2 regions of the Listeria grandensis genome follow, and region 2 is predicted to be linked to the other one. Evidence: a T-box and tRNA genes for the amino acid it is inferred to sense, from the RefSeq annotation. Region 2 holds a T-box; the other holds one or more tRNA genes.
The links. The T-box of region 2 lies ahead of serS (serine--tRNA ligase). A T-box ahead of a tRNA ligase gene usually reads a tRNA of that ligase, here a tRNA-Ser.

Region 1: it has a tRNA-Ser gene. The T-box ahead of serS (serine--tRNA ligase) is inferred to sense a tRNA for this amino acid. The anticodon was not compared.

The regions. Positions count from the first base shown of each region.
Region 1 covers NZ_JAASUG010000002.1:204,760-214,038, forward strand. Annotated here, with positions in the region: gene HCJ54_RS03600 (AzlC family ABC transporter permease) at 1-699, opposite strand, end outside; gene HCJ54_RS03605 (TetR/AcrR family transcriptional regulator) at 847-1,422, shown strand; gene HCJ54_RS03610 (FusB/FusC family EF-G-binding protein) at 1,426-2,067, shown strand; gene HCJ54_RS03615 (VOC family protein) at 2,110-2,523, shown strand; gene HCJ54_RS03620 (hypothetical protein) at 2,549-3,013, opposite strand; tRNA gene HCJ54_RS03625 (tRNA-Ser) at 3,202-3,291, shown strand; gene ybaK (Cys-tRNA(Pro) deacylase) at 3,375-3,887, opposite strand; gene HCJ54_RS03635 (YslB family protein) at 3,955-4,410, opposite strand; gene racE (glutamate racemase) at 4,615-5,439, shown strand; gene rph (ribonuclease PH) at 5,429-6,178, shown strand; gene HCJ54_RS03650 (XTP/dITP diphosphatase) at 6,175-6,780, shown strand; gene HCJ54_RS03655 (metallophosphoesterase) at 6,812-7,336, shown strand; tRNA gene HCJ54_RS03660 (tRNA-Arg) at 7,485-7,558, shown strand; gene HCJ54_RS03665 (DUF6270 domain-containing protein) at 7,873-8,592, shown strand; gene HCJ54_RS03670 (aspartate kinase) at 8,697-9,279, opposite strand, start outside.
Region 2 covers NZ_JAASUG010000005.1:36,814-46,092, reverse strand. Annotated here, with positions in the region: gene HCJ54_RS08265 (NlpC/P60 family protein) at 1-591, shown strand, start outside; gene HCJ54_RS08260 (peptide ABC transporter substrate-binding protein) at 876-2,531, opposite strand; gene pabB (aminodeoxychorismate synthase component I) at 2,890-4,602, opposite strand; gene HCJ54_RS08250 (glutamine amidotransferase-related protein) at 4,580-5,182, opposite strand; T-box leader at 5,767-5,983, shown strand; gene serS (serine--tRNA ligase) at 6,184-7,470, shown strand; gene HCJ54_RS08240 (HI_0552 family protein) at 7,601-8,266, shown strand; gene licT (BglG family transcription antiterminator LicT) at 8,447-9,279, shown strand, end outside.

The DNA of each region.
Region 1 (9,279 bases), on a different contig from region 2:
GTCTGTCACCACCCCAATAGTAGCTACGATTAAGGTCGAAAGCACTACAGCAACATTGGTTGTCACGATGAAGGAGAGACCAATCATACAAATAAGCATGTATGTAATCAGCATCACAATATGCCTTATCTTCGTTTTAGGAACACTCTGTAGCTGAAAAACAAATAAAGCAACAAACATCGCTGTGAGTGCAAAATCAAGTCCTAAGACGTTCGGATTTGGAATGAGTTTCCCAACAAGTCCGCCGAGTGTACAGGACGCAATCCAGACAATGTAAGCCGTAATATTTAGTCCGTTCATCCAAGCGGCATAAATCGGCTCTTTCTTCGCCAGTTTTATTGCTGCGACGCCAAAAGATTCATCTGTCACCAACAGGCTGATACCGATATTTTTTAACATGGCATCTTTTTGAAAATGCGGTGCTAATGTCGCCCCAAGTAACAGATGGCGGAAATTGACGATGAAAGTCGTCACAACGATAGCAAGCGTCGTGCTATTAGTAAGCAACATCGCACAAATAATAAACTGCGCTGCTCCCGCATAAACAAAAATCGCAAGTAATGTAATTTCTAAAACACTCAAATGGGCTGCTACACCGGCAACACCTGCAGCAATACCAATGCTTATGTATCCTAGTAGCGTTGGAATACAATCCCGAACGCCTTGTTTAAAAGTAATATTCCCTGCTTCTTCTGACAATTCAATCCCTCCTTTTCTTTCATATCCTATCAGAATCTACAAGGTTTGACCAGTGCGCTGTTGACTTTTTAACCATTTCATTTTATACTAACTTTATAAAATGACTCCGAAGTCAAAATATGACTCGCGTTTAAAGGAGAGCTCTAAATGAATTGGAAGGAACAGCAAAAATACGACCGAGAACAGCTAATACTAGCACAGGCTGAAACAATGCTAACACAAAACATGGACGGTACGATTAATATGGATGAACTGGCTCTTGCTGTTGGTATTTCTAAGGGAACACTTTATAATCATTTCACAAACAAAGATGCGATCATTGCTCGAATTTTAGAGCGTAATGCCCAGAATTTCCTTAAAATGATGCGCGAGACAATGATCAATGTGGATGACAGCACATTGCGTATCAAAACACTGATTCACACGATTAGTCGCAACCCCTATTTCATTTTAGTGTTACAAAATAAGCCTGATAGGACAAAGAAAACAGAGCTCACTTCCATTTTCGAGAAGATTTACGAGGAGTTGGCAATTCTTTTTAAGCATTTGCAAACACAGAACATACTTGATTCTGTCTATCCGACTACATTTCTAGTTTCGTATTTTATTCATTTATTTGATCCTGCTATCTTTGATCATCTATTACAAGAAGGCGTATTGGAAGATCAGATTATCGCCTTAACCGAGCGTTTTTTCTTCCAGGGAACGCAAAAGGAGAGTTAAACCATGAAACCATTTATAACAAATGTGAATTACCATTTCATTTTAAAACAGGCGATGAACGCTTTTTATGGCGCTCAAAATACAAATGATGAAGGTGTCAAAAATGCACTTCGGTTTTCATGTATTGATAAAGCAACGGCTATTTTCGATACATTGGACAGCGAGCAAGAGCAACTAATCGGAGAGATTTTCCATATTCGCTCCGAAGAGCATTTAGAAAAGTATGATGCAACATTACAAGATTTTCTCCTCCCCTTCCCTACCATTGATGACGCGGTTGTGAAAAAACTCTTTCCGAAAGCGAAGAAATTGAAAGCTCCGACAATATCACCCGAGGAAATGGCACGACTTGTATTTCTAGGCTGGAATGACACTGGCGCACAGAAGAAATTTATTATCGCTCCATATAAAGAGCAATTAACTGGCATACAAGGTAATTTCACACCTATAGCAAAAAAAGGTATCTGCGCCTTTTGCCACGAAAATGGGCGTGTCGGTTTATTTAAAGCAGATATTAAAACAAAGGGGAATACCGATCAATATCGTGCAGTGGGACAATATATTTGCGCAGACAGCATAGCATGTAGTACGCAAATGAAGGATCGTACAAAGCTTGATGAGTTTATTGGTGTCTTAAAATCGTGAGTTCGGGTATACTATTATATATAAAATAAAGGAGGTAGAAAAATGGCAACACAACCAAAAATGCTCTTTGTTAATTTAGCAGTAAAAGATCTTGATAAGTCGGTGGAATTCTTCACTGCGCTTGGTTTCGAATTTAATCCTCAATTTACAGACGAAAACGCAACATGCATGATCTTGAATGAAAATACGTTCATCATGTTACTTGTCGAAAAATTCTTCCAAAATTTCACGAAAAAAGAAATTGCGGATTCAACAAAAACAACAGAAGCGATAATCGCCATCTCCGCAGATGATCGCGCTGGTGTAGACGAAATTGTTGAAAAAGCCCTTGCTGCTGGCGGGACGGTTTCTAACGATAAAACGGACGAAGGTTTCATGTATAGCTGGAGCTTCCAAGATATTGATGGACACCTTTGGGAAGTTGTCTATATGGACCCTAGCGCAGTTAACGGCTAAGATAAAAAACGATGGGAATCAGATCCTATCGTTTTTTTGCGTACCCATAATGATGCGTGTACCCCTGTAAGATAAGCGGCATGATTATTTCATGAAAATCATTCAGTTCTTCCATATAGTAATCAATTTCTTGCTTTGCAATACCTAATGAGCTTTCCTCGTTACGTTTTTTTAGGAAGGTTTCTGTTGCCTCTTCAAAAGAATAGCGATTGCGGATAGCATCTGCCACAGTCAGCCCATTTTGCGCCTCTGTTTTCCCTAGATTATAGTAGTCTAATTGTGAGTAGCTCCCCCCACTAACTGCCTTCAAGCTATTGGCCACAGTCGCTACAATACGAGGTCGGTACACTGCAATGAAATCCGGATGTTGTCGTAAAATTTCCCTGGCTAGATTTTTTGTATAATAATTGTCAAACCAAAAATCAGCAAACCGAAAAATCTCCTTTGCTAAGAGCTTCGTTATTTCCGTTGATATCAGCTTTTCATGCATTATTCTCCACCTTTTGGTTATAAGACATACGATTATTGTACTTTTATTTCTAATTGGATGCAATATCTTTTAGCTACTTTATCGCTTCTTTCTGGCAATAAAGCACTCGGTTGAAAAATTTATGAAAAAATGTTGATTTATATCTTGGCAAACCAACATTTTCATGATACAATAATTCTTGTGCTTATGGAGGAATACCCAAGTTTGGCTGAAGGGATCGGTCTTGAAAACCGACAGGCGGGTAAGACCGCGCGGGGGTTCGAATCCCTCTTCCTCCTTTTTAAATAATATGTGTGAAAACAGATCTATGTTAATCATAGATCTGTTTTTTTATTCTAATTTTCGAATGTAAAGACGCCCATCAAATGCGCGAATGATGGGCGTCTTTATTGCTTATTGAGACAAACGAGGCATTGACTGCTTTCGCTAAGTCATACGGATTGATGCCTACTTGAAAACCTCTTTTTCCCGCGGAGATTAAAATACTGTCTTGTGACATTGCCTGATCTGCGATAAAAGTTGGAAATAGCCTTTTCATGCCAATCGGTGAACAACCGCCACGTATGTATCCTGTCGTTGCTTCCAAGTCTTTCATCGGTAACATCTCTATCTTTTTATTATGACTTGCCTTGGCTAATTGTTTCAGATCTAATGCTTCATTCCCTGGAATACACGCCACGACGATACCCGTTTTGTCTCCTTTTGTCACCAATGTTTTATAGATTTCGTCCGGCGGTACGTTTAAATCATGCGCCACCGTGACGGCATCCATGTGTTTATCGTGAAATGGAATTTGATGCAATTCGTAAGCTATCTTTTTTTGATCTAAAATTCTGCCAACATTGGTTTTAGGAATTTTTTTATTATGCGCCATGTGCCCTTCCCTCCAAATGAAAACAGGTATTCCATCGCGCTTTTAGAATACCTGTTGCCGTTTAAATTTAACTGACAATTTCTCCATCGGAAACAATTTCTTTACGATCCCATTTCACAATGATTTTGACTGTCTTTTTACGTTTATCGACTTCCTCATAGCTCTCTGTGTACAATTTCTTTTGATGCTGGATTTGTTCGGCGATAAAGCCAGCTTCGAGTTTGAATATCACATTGCTGTCATTGTCTAGGCGTAAAGCGACCATTTCGCCACTTAAAATCAGATGCATTTCATCTTTCTTTTCGGTAGTCACTGCGAGGTCTCCAAACGAAGCTCGCGCAAAAAAGTCCGCAAGCTCATCTAGCGTCTCTAACGGGTATTTCCGCGCGAGTTCTTTGCCAGCCCAATATAAAATATGCGGCGCCTCTTCACCTAACACATTTGGCAACAGCGTATCGCGAATTAGTTCGTAGCCAAATACTGGTATCATTTTTTCGTTTACAATTTCTTCATTTTCTGCCATTTACAATACCCCGCTTTCTTCTTTGTTTATTATACCCAGAAAACCCGCAAAATAGAAACATCAACCTATAAAATTCGCAAAAAAAAACTGAAAATCCATCAAAAAACTTGCGAAAACGCTTAAAAAATACGAAAATGGAGAGTATAATGTAAAACTATAGTATACTAATAAGAAGATGAAAATAAAGAAATTGAGGCGAAACGTGTGAAAAGAGCAATTGGTTTTATTGATTCGGGTGTTGGCGGACTGACGGTTGTTAAAGAAGTCCTGAAACAGCTCCCCCACGAACAAATATATTATCTCGGTGACACCGCACGTTGCCCGTATGGACCGCGTGATAGTAAGGAAGTAAATCAATTTACTTGGGAAATGACGAATTTTCTCGTCGATCGCAATATAAAAATGCTCGTCATCGCTTGTAACACCGCGACCGCGGCAGCATTAACTGACATTCGGGCAAAATTAGATATCCCGGTTATCGGCGTCATTCAGCCTGGTTCAAGAGCAGCATTAAAGGCAAGTCGCAACAACCGCATCGGCGTACTCGGCACGATTGGGACGGTTCAAAGCATGGCTTACCCGAAGGCTCTAAGAGGGCTGAACCGGCGTGTAGAAGTTGATTCGCTCGCCTGCCCCAAATTTGTGTCTGTCGTTGAAAGCCGTGAATATAAAAGCGCGATCGCTAAAAAAATCGTTGCAGAGTCTCTCCTACCATTAAAAAGCACCAAAATTGATACGATCATTCTTGGCTGTACACATTATCCGCTACTCAAAACATTGATTGAAAATTTTATGGGATCGGATGTTGCTGTCATAAATTCTGGAGAGGAAACGGCGAGTGAAGTCAGCGCTTTACTGGATTATCATGACCTTTTAGACCATGACGACATCGGTGTGAATCACCGGTTTTTCACGACTGGCTCGGTCTCTATTTTTCAAGATATTGCGGAAGATTGGTTAGATATTCCTGACATGCAGGTGGAACATATTAAATTAGGAAATGAAAAGGGTGTTAGACATGAGATTTGATGGAAGAGAAAAAGATGCATTACGCCAAGTTGAAATGATTCCTGGGTACATAAAGCATCCAGAAGGCTCGATTTTAATTACAGTCGGCGATACGAAAGTGATTTGTTCCGCATCTGTGGAAGATCGGGTACCACCATTTATGCGCGGAGAAGGTCGCGGCTGGGTTTCTGCGGAATACGCGATGTTGCCTCGTGCAACGGAACGCCGGAATATCCGTGAATCCTCTAAAGGAAAAGTAACAGGAAGGACGATGGAAATCCAACGGCTGATTGGCCGTTCTTTGCGTGCTGTTGTCGATTTAGACGCGCTTGGAGAACGCACTATTTGGCTGGATTGTGATGTAATTCAAGCAGATGGTGGAACGCGGACTGCCTCTATTACTGGCGCTTTTGTGGCGATGGCACTCGCGATTACCAAACTACACGAAGCGGCTCCGTTTGCAAAATTCCCGATCAAAGATTTCCTTGCTGCAACAAGTGTGGGCTTACTTGAAAATGGCGACACAGCGCTTGATTTGAACTACGTAGAAGACAGTGCAGCGGCTGTGGACATGAATCTCGTGATGACTGGCGCTGGACGTTTTGTCGAACTCCAAGGAACCGGCGAAGAAGCAACATTTTCCGAAAGCGAGTTAAGCGAACTTTTAACTCTGGGCAAAAAAGGAATTGGAGAACTCGTGACCTTGCAAAAAGAAATACTCGGTGCGACAGCGGGTTTGATCGGAGGCGTCGAACAATGAAAAAGTTGGTCATTGCGACAAACAACGTAGGCAAAGCGCAGGAATTTGAGAAGTTATTCGGTGCACATGGCATTGAAATTTTGACACTGGCTGATTTTCCGGAGATTGGTGAAATTGAAGAAACTGGGACGACATTCGCTGAGAATGCAGCGTTAAAAGCCGAAACAGTAGCTAATCAAATTGGGCAGGTCGTGATTGGCGACGATTCAGGATTGATCGTCGATGCTTTAGACGGCGCGCCAGGCGTCTATTCTGCGCGCTATGCAGGAAACCAACATAATGATGCCGATAATAACGAAAAGCTGATGAAAGAGCTCAGAGACGTGCCAAAATCGGCGCGCCAAGCTCGTTTCCACTGCACACTTGCTATTGCATTTCCTGGCGAAGCAACGCAATTTTTCACAGGAGAATGTGAAGGAGAAATCTTAGCGTTACCACAAGGCAAAAACGGATTTGGTTACGATCCCCTCTTTTACCTTCCTGAATTTGATAAATCTATGGCTGAAATTACCCCTGACCAGAAAAACAAAATAAGCCATCGCGGAAAAGCTTTAGAAAAAGTTGCGAAAAATATAGACCAATTGCTTGAAAAGATTGTATAATAGGAAAGTAACGAAGATGGGGGAGAATAATTTGAAATTACTAGTAGTCAGTGACAGTCATCACGAACGCGACTGTCTCATCCATTTAAAAGAGAAATATGAAGGTAAAGTTGACGCGATGATTCACTGTGGGGATTCTGAACTTGAAAAAGACGATCCAGCGATGCAAGGATTCCATACCGTTCGAGGAAATTGTGATTTCGGTTCGGACTACCCGAATGATTGGGTCGGCGAAGTAGATGGATATCGGATCTTCACAACACACGGTCACCTGTATAATATTAAAATGACGCTGATGAATTTGCGCTACCGTGCTCGTGAATTAAATGCTGATTTTGTTTTCTTTGGTCATTCCCATGAACTAGGCGTTGATATGCTGGATAACACGATTATTCTGAATCCTGGTAGTATTTCGCTTCCAAGAGGACGTGTTCATGATAAGACCTATACACTGATTGAAGCAACAGATGAAGGCGTAATAATTCGCTTTATGACGATTGATGATATCGAATTAACCGAGCTAACACAGACATTCCCGCTAGTGAAGAACAATTAAGTTTTTCCAGCGGGTAAGACAGTTAAAACTATTAAAAATGGATAAACTTGCAGTAATATGAATATTTTTTAAGAATATCACTCAAAACCATTGACAAATCCGCGAATACATCATAAAATGATACTTGGCTGTGAAAATTGTATAGCGTGTCCTGATAGCTCAGCTGGATAGAGCAACGGCCTTCTAAGCCGTCGGTCGGGGGTTCGAATCCCTCTCAGGACGTTAATTGAAACTACTGGAAACAGTGGTTTTTTTATTTCCAGTTGAAATTGTCTGCGCTTCTTTCCTTCTCATTCCGCTCCCTTCTTAAGAAAGCGCTATCTTTTTTATAAAATTTAAATATTTATTCATATTTTATCTACAGACAAGCTAGCTCATATCTTGTAATATTGAAGTCCAACCTCCGATTTTCTTCACTATCAGAGGTTTTTTTAATTTCAAACTACTAACAAATTTTACTCTATCCATTTGTCGATAAATGCGAATTAATCCCATTTCAATAAAAAAGCGCGATCTAGAAAGGAGAATTATACTTAATGTCACAGGTTAGAAAAATAGCTGTTTATGGAAGTTGTTTTAGTCGTAATTTTCTAAATTCAGCACCCTACTTTAATCCAACATATAAGTCGTACTTTAAATGTGTTTGCACACGGTTTCACGCCCCTTTCGTACCTATCCAACAAGATAAAATCGAGACAGATACTTCCTTTTCAAAAAAGAAAAAGCAGTTTGTAAAGGAGAGCTCTGAAAAAATATTTTTTAAAACCATGAGGAAAACTACACCAGATTATCTGCTTATTGATCTTTATGCGGATGCTCTAAAAAGTGTTTCTTTTGTCTCGGGGAAAATCATGGAGACATCGCCTAGCAGCAAAATGAGTGTTATTCAGCAAAATCTTCGTTCAGATTATCAGCAAGAATGGCGCGCCAAGCTGTGCGAATACAAGTCACGATTAATAGATGGTATGGAAGAGGAACAAATCATATTAAATCGTTGTCAGTTGACGAAAACGTACTATGACCTTAACAGAGAAATTATGTCGTATAGTGCCACCGAAACGATAGAAAGATGTAATCAGTTTTGGGACGAATTAAATAGCATTTTTATGCAAGTATTCCCACTATCAAAAGTTTTAGATATGCGAGAAAGTGGATATATTGGTGATATTTCCTACCCCTTTGGTCATGCTGTATCACATTATGAAAGTGCCTATTATCAACATATGATGATGAGATTAAAACAACTAACGAAATAAAGGAGAGCATGATTTCCGAATGCCGTAACCCACATCCGTTCACATGCTCCCATTAAGAAATACGATTATAAATATACATTAAACGTGTAGTCTAACCAGTTCCATCAATCTTCCAACTCAAACCTATCATGCAACACTTGTGCGGCTTTGATCATCTTCTTCTCATCCACCACGGTCGAAACCTTGATTTCCGATGTACTGATCATTTTAATGGCAACATCATTATCTGTCAATGCCTCAAACATATGCGCCGCAACACCTGGATTGGATACCATCCCTGAACCAACAATGGACACTTTTGCCAATTTCTGTTCGGATTCTAGCTTCGCGTATTGCAACACTTCTTGGTATTCTTCCAACACCGCTAGCGTCTCTAGCAGCGCCTTTGTTTTAATCGTGAAGGAAAGGTTTCCGTGGCCAAGCCCTGTAATGCCTTGAATAATAATATCCACATCAATATTATGATCTGCGAGTGTTGTAAACACTTTCGATACACGCATGTTTTCTTTTTTATCCCAGTGAATCGTCACGCGGGTTATTTTATCTTCAAATGCGATCCCTCGCACGACTTTCGTATTTTCCAAGGTCATTTCCTCCTCAATCATCGTTCCTACTTCGGTTTCATGGCTGGCGCGAACTTCCAGCGGGATGCGATAATTCTTCGCATATTCCACTGCTCGCGGATGC
Region 2 (9,279 bases):
GTGTTACCGACGTCTGGGGAAGCGGCGACAACGTACAAGATGACAACAACGGTGGAGAGCAATATTCGAACTGGGGATAGCGTGAAATATCCAATCATAGGTTATTACAAAGCGGGTACGACAGTAATATTTAATGCAAAAACAAAAAACAACTGGTATCGTATTACGTATAAAGGAAAAGTGGGCTATGTATCGGGAAAATGCTTAGCGCCATATAAAGTACAGTCATTTGCAGCACTCAACACCGAGGCAAAAAAACATTTGGGCAAAAAATATAAATGGGGTGCAACTGGTCCAACATCATTTGATTGTTCTGGTTACACAAGTTATGTCTTTAAGCAGTCCATCAATAAAGCCATCCCACGCACCGCGAAGCAACAATATAATGCATCTACTAAGATTAAGGCTAGCCAATTAAAGGCAGGCGATCTAGTATTCTTTAATTACGGTAGCGGAATCGCGCATGTTGGTATTTATGTGGGCAGTGGTAAAATGATTAACGCGCAAAATAACGGTGTGAAATACGATAACGTCTCAAGTGGTTACTGGAAAAGGTATATTGCAGGATATGGCCGTGTGGCTAATCTTTAAAAATAATAATAAAACGCGTATAGTTTCTGTTTATCAGAAATGGATACGCGTTTTTTTGTGTTCAGCGAAGCAACAGATGATCATCATGGGAGAAATAAAATTAAACACAAAAAAACCACCGAGGAAAAGGGAGGAACCTCGGTGGTCAAAAAGGGAGTTTTACGAATCTTCATCCAAAAGGGGGAGAATGAAGGTTCGCTTGTTGTTGTTAGCTTATACTCTTATAATACTGATTACGAAGGAAAACCTGCTGTGAGTTAAATGAGAAATTAATGAATGTTCGCCTAGTTTTTTGCCATCTCAATAAATTTGTAGCTATATGGTGAGCCAAATGCATGTTTTTGGACGCCGGTTATGTTTGGATTTTGTAAAACAGCTGTTTGGTGTTGATAAAGTGGCAGGATTGCAGCATCGTCATCCAGTAGGACTTTTTCAGAATCAATAAAGGCATTCCATCTTGCTAGTGGCTTCGTTGCCAAGTTCGTATCGGTGGATTTGACGAGTTGGTCGTATTTTGGGCTGTTGTAGTTCATGCTGTTATTATAGTAATCGGATAGGAATAGACTACTATATGTCCACGGATCTTTAAAGTCAGGCATCCAAGCGGCAAGGGAAAGATCATAATTACTCGTACGTGTCAGTTCGGTGGCGCTTTTTGCGGGCATTGTTTTAATATTGATAGTAACGCCTGGTAAGTTTGTCTCAAATTGGTTTTTTAGGAAGGTAAAAACTGTTTTTGTCGTGTCTTGATCATCACCTAGAAGTTCAAGTGTGATTGTATCGGTACCTAACTCTTTCTTGGCTTGGGCTAAATATTTGATTGCTTCGGCTTTGTTGAAGGTAAGATGGTCTCCGCTATCAGTGCGGAAATCAGCACCTGTTTCTGGATTTTGTACGAAGTCTTTCGGCAATAAACCATTGGCTGGGAAGGAGCCGTCGCCTAGTATTTCCGTCGTTAGCGCATCCTTGTCAACAGCAAAATTTAAAGCATGGCGCAAGGCGGTATTAGCAAGCGGTGTCGCTTTCCCATCTCGTTTTTGATTGAGTCGTAAATAGCTGATGAGCGCATCTTTTTCGGTTAGGAAATCGGAACGGTCTTTGTATTGTTTCGCATATTCTCCGGAAAGTGGGGCGCGATCGGCTTCTTTTGTTGTATACAGATTTACTCCTGCATTGATGTCTTTTGCGACCTGTACGGAGATTTCATCAACGTTTACATTCTTTTTATCCCAGTATTCGCTGTTTTTGGCGTACGTCCATTTTTTTGAGGTGTTACCATCCCAATTTTTCATCACAAATGGGCCATTATAGAGGGTATGTGTCGCGTCGGTCCCATATTTATCGCCTTGTTTCTCCACAAAAGCTTGTTTCTGGGGGAAGAAAGTTTCGAACGATAGTAGCGAGATGAAGTAAGGAACTGGTTTTTTCAATGTGATTTTTAATGTTTCTTTGTCGGGTGCGCTCACGCCAAGTTTTGATACGGGCAGTTTTCCTTCATGGATTTCTGTCGCGTTTTTGATAGAATCCTTAAAAAGTGCTGCGTAACTTGGTGCGGTTTTTGGGTCCACAGCGCGACGCCATGCGTATACGAAATCCTCGGCAGTAACTTGTGAACCATCGGACCATTTGGCGCTATCTCTTAATTTTATTGTGTATTCTGTTTGGTCTTTACTGATTTCAGGCATGCGAGTAGCGACACCGGGCACGAAATTATCCTTTTTGTCCAATGTGTAAAGTCCCTCGAAAACTTGATTTTGCGCAGTGAAACTAACAAAATCCTCTTCAGCCGTCGTATTCAGTGTAAGCAATTCCCCCGTTTCTAAAAATTTGATTTTCGTTACCTTTTTTTCGTTAGCATTACTTGATGTATCTCCGCAAGCGCTCAAAATTAAAACGCTTACTATCGAAAGTGTCGCAAGTGCTTTTTTTGTAAAATGCATGATGTTCCTCCTTTTTTCAGACTATTTTTATTAATTATAAGTATTCCGACCTGATAAGTCAAGATTAAATGAAATGAAAAATTGCGAGGTTGCTTGCAGTTGTCGCTTCGCTGAGGTTTGGTGGTGTCTTCGAGAATACGGTGGTTTTTTCTGGTAAGTAAACATAAAAAAACCACCGAGGAAAAGGGAGGAACCTCAGTGGTCAAAAAGGGAGTTTTACGAATCTTCATCCAAAAAGGGGGAAAGAATGAAGGTTCGTTTGTTGTTGTTAGCTTATACTTATATAATACTAGTCGCAATGGAAAGCTCGCTGTGAGTTAAATGAGAAATTGATGAATGTTTAGCGAGCTTTTTTTCATTAATGTAAGTCAATATTTACCCAGCCGCGAACGCTGTTGATTAGCCATGTTTTTGTTGCTTTGAGTAGGTCATTGCGATGTAGGACGCGTTCTGTAATTGTTTTTTCGGCTAAGAGGGTTTCGCGCATCGTACCGCCAAGTAGTCCTGATGATTGTTTTGGAGTGACGAGCTCGCCGTCGATTTCTGCTACTAGGTTGCCGTTTATAAATTCAGTGATCTCCCCGCGTTCATTCCATAATAATGTTTCGTCGTAGTCGATGCGACGTCGCTTTTCATACATGGTTCGATGGGTCGTTTTGTGGTACAGGAACGGGTCGGTGCTATTGACAGATTTATCAGCGAAGTGGGCTGTCCATGTGATTGGATCGGAAATAATGAGTTCGCCTTCTACGATGAGTTCACCAGATTTGTCAGAGAGTAAGCGAACTTTCCAAATATCTTTTGGATGATCTTTCGCAAAAGCTTCAAGAGCCTCATTTGCAGCGTCAATGTTCCACGTGAAACCAAAATAGTGGGCACTTTTTTCGATACGTTTTAGATGGAGATCGGTGCGATAGTAAATGCCATCCTCTAAACGGAGGCTTTCGAGTAGCTCGAATTTTGGTAGGTATGTGGTTAGGAGGGCGGCTTTTGCTTGGACTTCTTCGTATTCAGCACCACTTCGTGAATCCCAAACAATGCCGCCGCCAACGCCGTATTCAGCTGTTTTTTCCTCGGTATCGATAACGACAGTACGAATTGGGACATTAAAAATCGCTTCTTTATCAGGTGTTACATAGCCAATCGCTCCACAATAAACGTTTCGTGGGGAGGTTTCAGATTCTGTGATAAGCTTCATCGTGCTTACTTTTGGTGCCCCGGTGATGGAGCCACATGGGAATAGTGCTTCAAAAATTGCGGTCAGGTGGATTTCAGGAAGTGTCTCGGCGACAACAGTGGAGGTCATTTGCCAAACGGTCGGATAGCGCTCTACGTCAAAAAGATGCGGTACTTTAACAGAACCAGGTTTGGCGATTTGTCCTAAATCATTGCGTAAAAGATCAACAATCATCACGTTTTCCGCCTGATTTTTTGCGGAGGCTGCGAGCCAATCGCGTGCTTTGAAATCGTCTTCTAACGTCATGCCTCGTCTTGCTGTCCCTTTCATCGGCTTGGTTTTGATTACACCGTCTTTCCAATGAAAGAAAAGTTCTGGTGAGGCGGATAAAATATGGAAGCGCCCTGTCGAAAGATACGCCGAATAATTCGCTTGCTGTGCCGATTTCAGCTGCTCATAAAATTGTTTGTCATCATCTTCTTTAAAATCGCTTTGTAGGCGGATTGTATAATTTGTTTGATATGTATTTCCAGCGGCAATTTGTTCCCTAATAGCACGGATTCCGCTTGCATAAGAAGTGTAGTCCGTAGTTGGTTGCCAGTCTAATTTGGGTGGCATTGCTAACGCTTCGTTGGGCTGTTCTAATTCACGCATTTCTCGAAAAACACCGAACCAAAGTAAGGGCATTTTGCCAGCAGGGTGTGTTCTCAGGTTTTTGTTGAACGCTGCGGCTGCCTCATAGCCAACATATCCTGCGACATAGTAACCGAGATCGACAGCTTGCTCGACTTGGCGCATTCGCTCCATTACGTCATCTAGCTGATCCGTTTGGATAATCGCTTCTGGGAAGGAGAAAAGCTGTGTTTTGCCGTTAAAATCGAACTGCATTTTCATTTGCATAGCTCCGTTCTGTCATTTTTAAAAAATTACCCAGTATCTCGTGTCCATGTTCGGTCAAAATGGCTTCGGGATGGAATTGCACGCCTTCAACTAGATAATCGCGGTGTCGGACAGCCATAATGAGATTGTCTTTGGTTTTGGCAGTAATGATTAATTCGGTTGGGAATTTAGATTCTGTAGCAATGAGAGAATGATACCTAGTCACGTCAAAATGCGCGCTTAAGCTTGTAAACACGCCTTCTTGATCATTTGAGATAGTGGAGGTTTTGCCGTGAACTGGTTGTGGTGCACGGATAATTTCGCCGCCAAATGCTTGAACAATGGCTTGGTGGCCGAGACAAATGCCGAGAATAGGAATCTTACCGCTAAATTCGCGAATAATGGCTAGACTTATCCCAGCGTCATCAGGTGTTCCAGGACCGGGAGAAATGACGATAGACTCGGGATTTATTTCACAAACTTCGGTCAAAGTGATTTGATCATTCTTCACAACATAAACGTCTTTGCCAAGCTCTAGTAGATATTGATATAAATTGTATGTAAACGAGTCGTAATTATCGATTAACAGGATCACAATATCACTCCTAAATGGAATTTCAATAGATATACGTCCACCCTATTTATAGCAAACTAGTTACAGTTTGTCCAATAAGCAGACTTGTGATTTCACAAACTTTTGAAAGAAGTGATTTGCGCGTGGGAGGGGGAGATGTTATAATGAAAGTGAAAAAGGAAGCTGTGCGGCAAACACAACTTCCAATTACAAACACCATTTAAGATGGTGACAGCCCGAATATTTCAAGAGCCACTAAGCCGTCAAGCGTATAAAGTGGCTTTTATTTTTTGTCATTTTTACTGTTCATTATCATGACAATTAGCCCAGCAAACGCGATAGCTAGTGTCAATGACTCAAATACAGTCATGTTTTATCCTTTCTGGGATGAACCACGAACAACATGGCACCACCTACTTTCTGAGCTAGGATGCCAAACCACATCATAAACTTGTTTGTAGGCCTATTATAGCATGGTTGCAGGTAATTATATTGATGATTGTTTAATGCGATTTTTCTAGATAAATTACAAATTTTATGTAGTGGTTTTTTTGATTTGGCTTGCTAATTCTGGGTTTATGGGGTAGAATGTTCTTAAATAATGAATTAAAACGTTGACAAGAGATAGTAGTAGAAGTTGTGCTTTTTAGAGAGCTGATGGTTGGTGGGAATCAGTAGGAACGCTTTTATGAATCCGTCTTGGAGTGAGCAGAGGAATTGTGAGTAATCTGCTTCGGTGGGAACCGTTATATCAATCGAGCTGGAGTTTCGGGATTTTCTCGGACTCAATTAGGGTGGCAACGCGGTACTTCCGTCCCTTTCCATGTATTTTATTTGGGGAGAGATTTGGGGGTCTTTTTGTTTGGACTTTTAGAAAGCGTATTGTGCTTTCTAAAAGTCCAAATATAAGACGGAGCGAAGCGCAGTGTTAGTCCTTCAGTTTTCTTTACGCGAAACGTGACTGGACCGAATTTCAAACCAAATAAGAGTCGAGACTACCATTTTGTGAGGAGGAATTTGAGATGTTAGATGTTAAGTTATTACGTGAGGATTTTGAAGGTGTGAAGGAGAAGTTGTCGCATCGTGGGGAAGATCTTGGTGAGTTTGAGAAGTTTGGTGCGCTGGATACGCGGCGTCGGACGTTGATTATTGAAGTGGAGACGCTTAAGAGTCAGCGTAATGAGGTTTCGCAGGAAATTGCACAGTTGAAGCGTGAGAAGCAGGACGCGGATGCGAAAATTGAGGAAATGCGTGTGGTCGGCGATCGGATTAAGACGTTTGATATTGAGCTGAACGAGATTGATGAGAAGTTGCGCAATATTTTGATGGCGATTCCGAATATTCCGCATGAGTCTACGCCGGTTGGTGAAACGGAAGATGATAATGTGGAGGTTCGTAAATGGGGCGAGGTTCGGACGTTTGAGTTTGAGCCAAAAGCGCATTGGGACTTGGGTACGGATTTAGGCATTTTAGATTTTGAGAATGCGGCGAAGGTTGCGGGAAGTCGGTTTGTTTTTTATAAGAAACTAGGAGCAAGACTTGAGCGGGCGTTGATTAATTTTATGATGGATTTGCATGCGACGGAGCACGGGTATGATGAGATGTTGCCGCCGTACATGGTGAATCGTGATAGTATGACGGGGACGGGGCAGCTACCGAAGTTTGAAGAGGATGCGTTCTTGATTGAGAAGGAGGACTATTTCTTGATTCCGACGGCGGAGGTTCCGGTGACGAACTATCATCGTGATCAGATTATGAATGTGGATGACTTGCCGCAAAAGTATACGGCTTACAGTGCGTGTTTCCGTTCTGAGGCGGGTTCTGCGGGGCGTGATACGCGTGGTTTGATTCGCCAACATCAGTTTAACAAGGTGGAAATGGTGCAGTTTGTGAAACCTGAGGACTCTTATGCAGCGCTTGAGGCATTGACGGATAATGCGGAGGATGTGTTGCGTCGTTTGGAACTGCCGTATCGTGTGCTTAGTATGTGTACAGCGGATTTGGGATTCACGGCTGCGAAAAAATATGATATTGAAGTGTGGATTCCAAGTGGGGACAGCTACCGCGAGATTTCTTCTTGTAGTAATTTTGAGGCGTTCCAGGCGCGTCGTGCGAATATTCGTTTCCGTCGTGAGCCGGGTGCGAAACCTGAATTTGTGCATACGTTGAACGGTTCTGGACTTGCGATTGGACGCACGGTTGCTGCGATTTTAGAGAATTATCAGTTGGCGGACGGTTCTGTGGCAATTCCAAAAGCATTGCAAGGTTATATGGGTGGCGTGGAAGTGATTGCGGCACCGGAAAAATAAACAAAGAAGGCAGGTCTTTCTCTAATTCTAGAGGGGGCCTGTTTTGCTATGCAGGATCATAGTTTGACGGTTATTAGGCGTTAAATAGTGTATAATGACATACAAAGATAGAATAAAGGAGTACGGCATAATGCGATTTTACGAGGAAGATTTTGAGCTTTTTGATCGGGATTATTTTCAGTTTCGCCAAATGAAGGAGTTTACGCCGACGTTGGTTGAGGGTGTGAAGGCGGAGTACAAGGCAAAATGGGACGTGTGGAAGGAGTTTGCGGCGTTGTGTCAGCGGGGAACGGTTGGTTTTGGGAAGCCAAAAGTGGAGAGTTGGACGAATGGATGGCAGGTTCGGTCGCATTTTTGGGCGTATTATAAGGGGTTGTCGCGGCAGGATTCGGCGAGCATGATTGCGATTTTGCTGAACAAGAATAATTTTCGGATTTATCTGGAGTGGCACGCGTATCGAAGCGCGGATTCGGTGACAAGTTATGAGGATCATGTGCAGTGGGTGCAATTTTTGCCGGAGTGGGTTCGGGAATTGGGGATTGACACGCAGGGTTATCAGGTTTGGACGTCGTATGAGGATGAGCCGGATAATTTTGTCGGATTGCAAGATTATTTGGAGGATGTGGCGGTTCGGGAACACTTTGAGGAACTATTGGAAAACCCGAAAAAATGGTTGCGAATTGGGCGGATTATTCGGAAAGAGGACGCTGTGAAATGCGTTGCTATGGAAGAGATTGTAAGCAAATCGATGATGGAATTGGCGTATTTATACAGCAAGACGGAAAGCTTCGAATAAATTTGAAAAATCTCGTTGACAGCGCTTTCGAAAAGGTGCTATACTTAGCCTTAAGATAAGGATTGTTACTGATTCGATCAGGCATTACCAACGTCGACGGGGGAAGCACGTATTTTTTTTGTATGTGTGAGCGCGTGCGGTATTGGTATTTTTTTCGTCCATGAAAGCGAGGAGGCTTCTATGAAGATTATTAAAGCGATTAATAATAATGTTGCTCTGGCGATGAATGAGCAGGGACATGAGCTTGTTATCATGGGCAAGGGTGTTGGATTCCAGAAGAAGATGGATGATATTATTGATGATGCGGTGATTGAGAAGGTTTTTGTTTTGGAGACAGAGGAATTGTCTGAGAAATTGATGGATTTACTTGGCGAGATTCCAGCGATTCATTTGGAGATTGCGGATGAGATTGTGAATTATGCGAAGGAAACCTTTGATGCGAAAATCAGTGACAATGTGTATTTGACGCTTACAGATCATATTAGTTTTGCAATTGCGCGTTATGAGAAGAATATGGTGATTCGCAATGTGATGTTGTGGGAAATCAAGAAGTTTTACAAGGATGAGTTTAGGATTGGGCTTAAGGCGCTTGAGATTATTAAGGATCGGCTAGGCATTCAGCTTGGTGAGGATGAGGCGGGATTTATTGCGCTTCATATTGTGAATGCGCGGACGGATGGCCTGGCGATGAAGACTACGGTTGATATGACGCAACTGGTGCAGGATGTGCTGAACATTGTGACGTATCACTTCAATGTAGTGTTGGATGAGTCGTCGCTGAATTATACGCGTTTTGTGACTCATTTACAGTATTTTGCACAGCGGTTATTGCGGAATGAGATTGTGGATTCGGGCGATGATTTTCTGTATGATCAGGTGCAGGTGAAGTATCCAGAAAGCTTTGCGTGCACTGGGAAAATTGACGCGTATTTGCAAAAGGCGCACCATGCGACGCTTACGAAGGACGAACGGGTGTATTTGACGCTCCATATTCACCGGGTAACGGAGCGGAA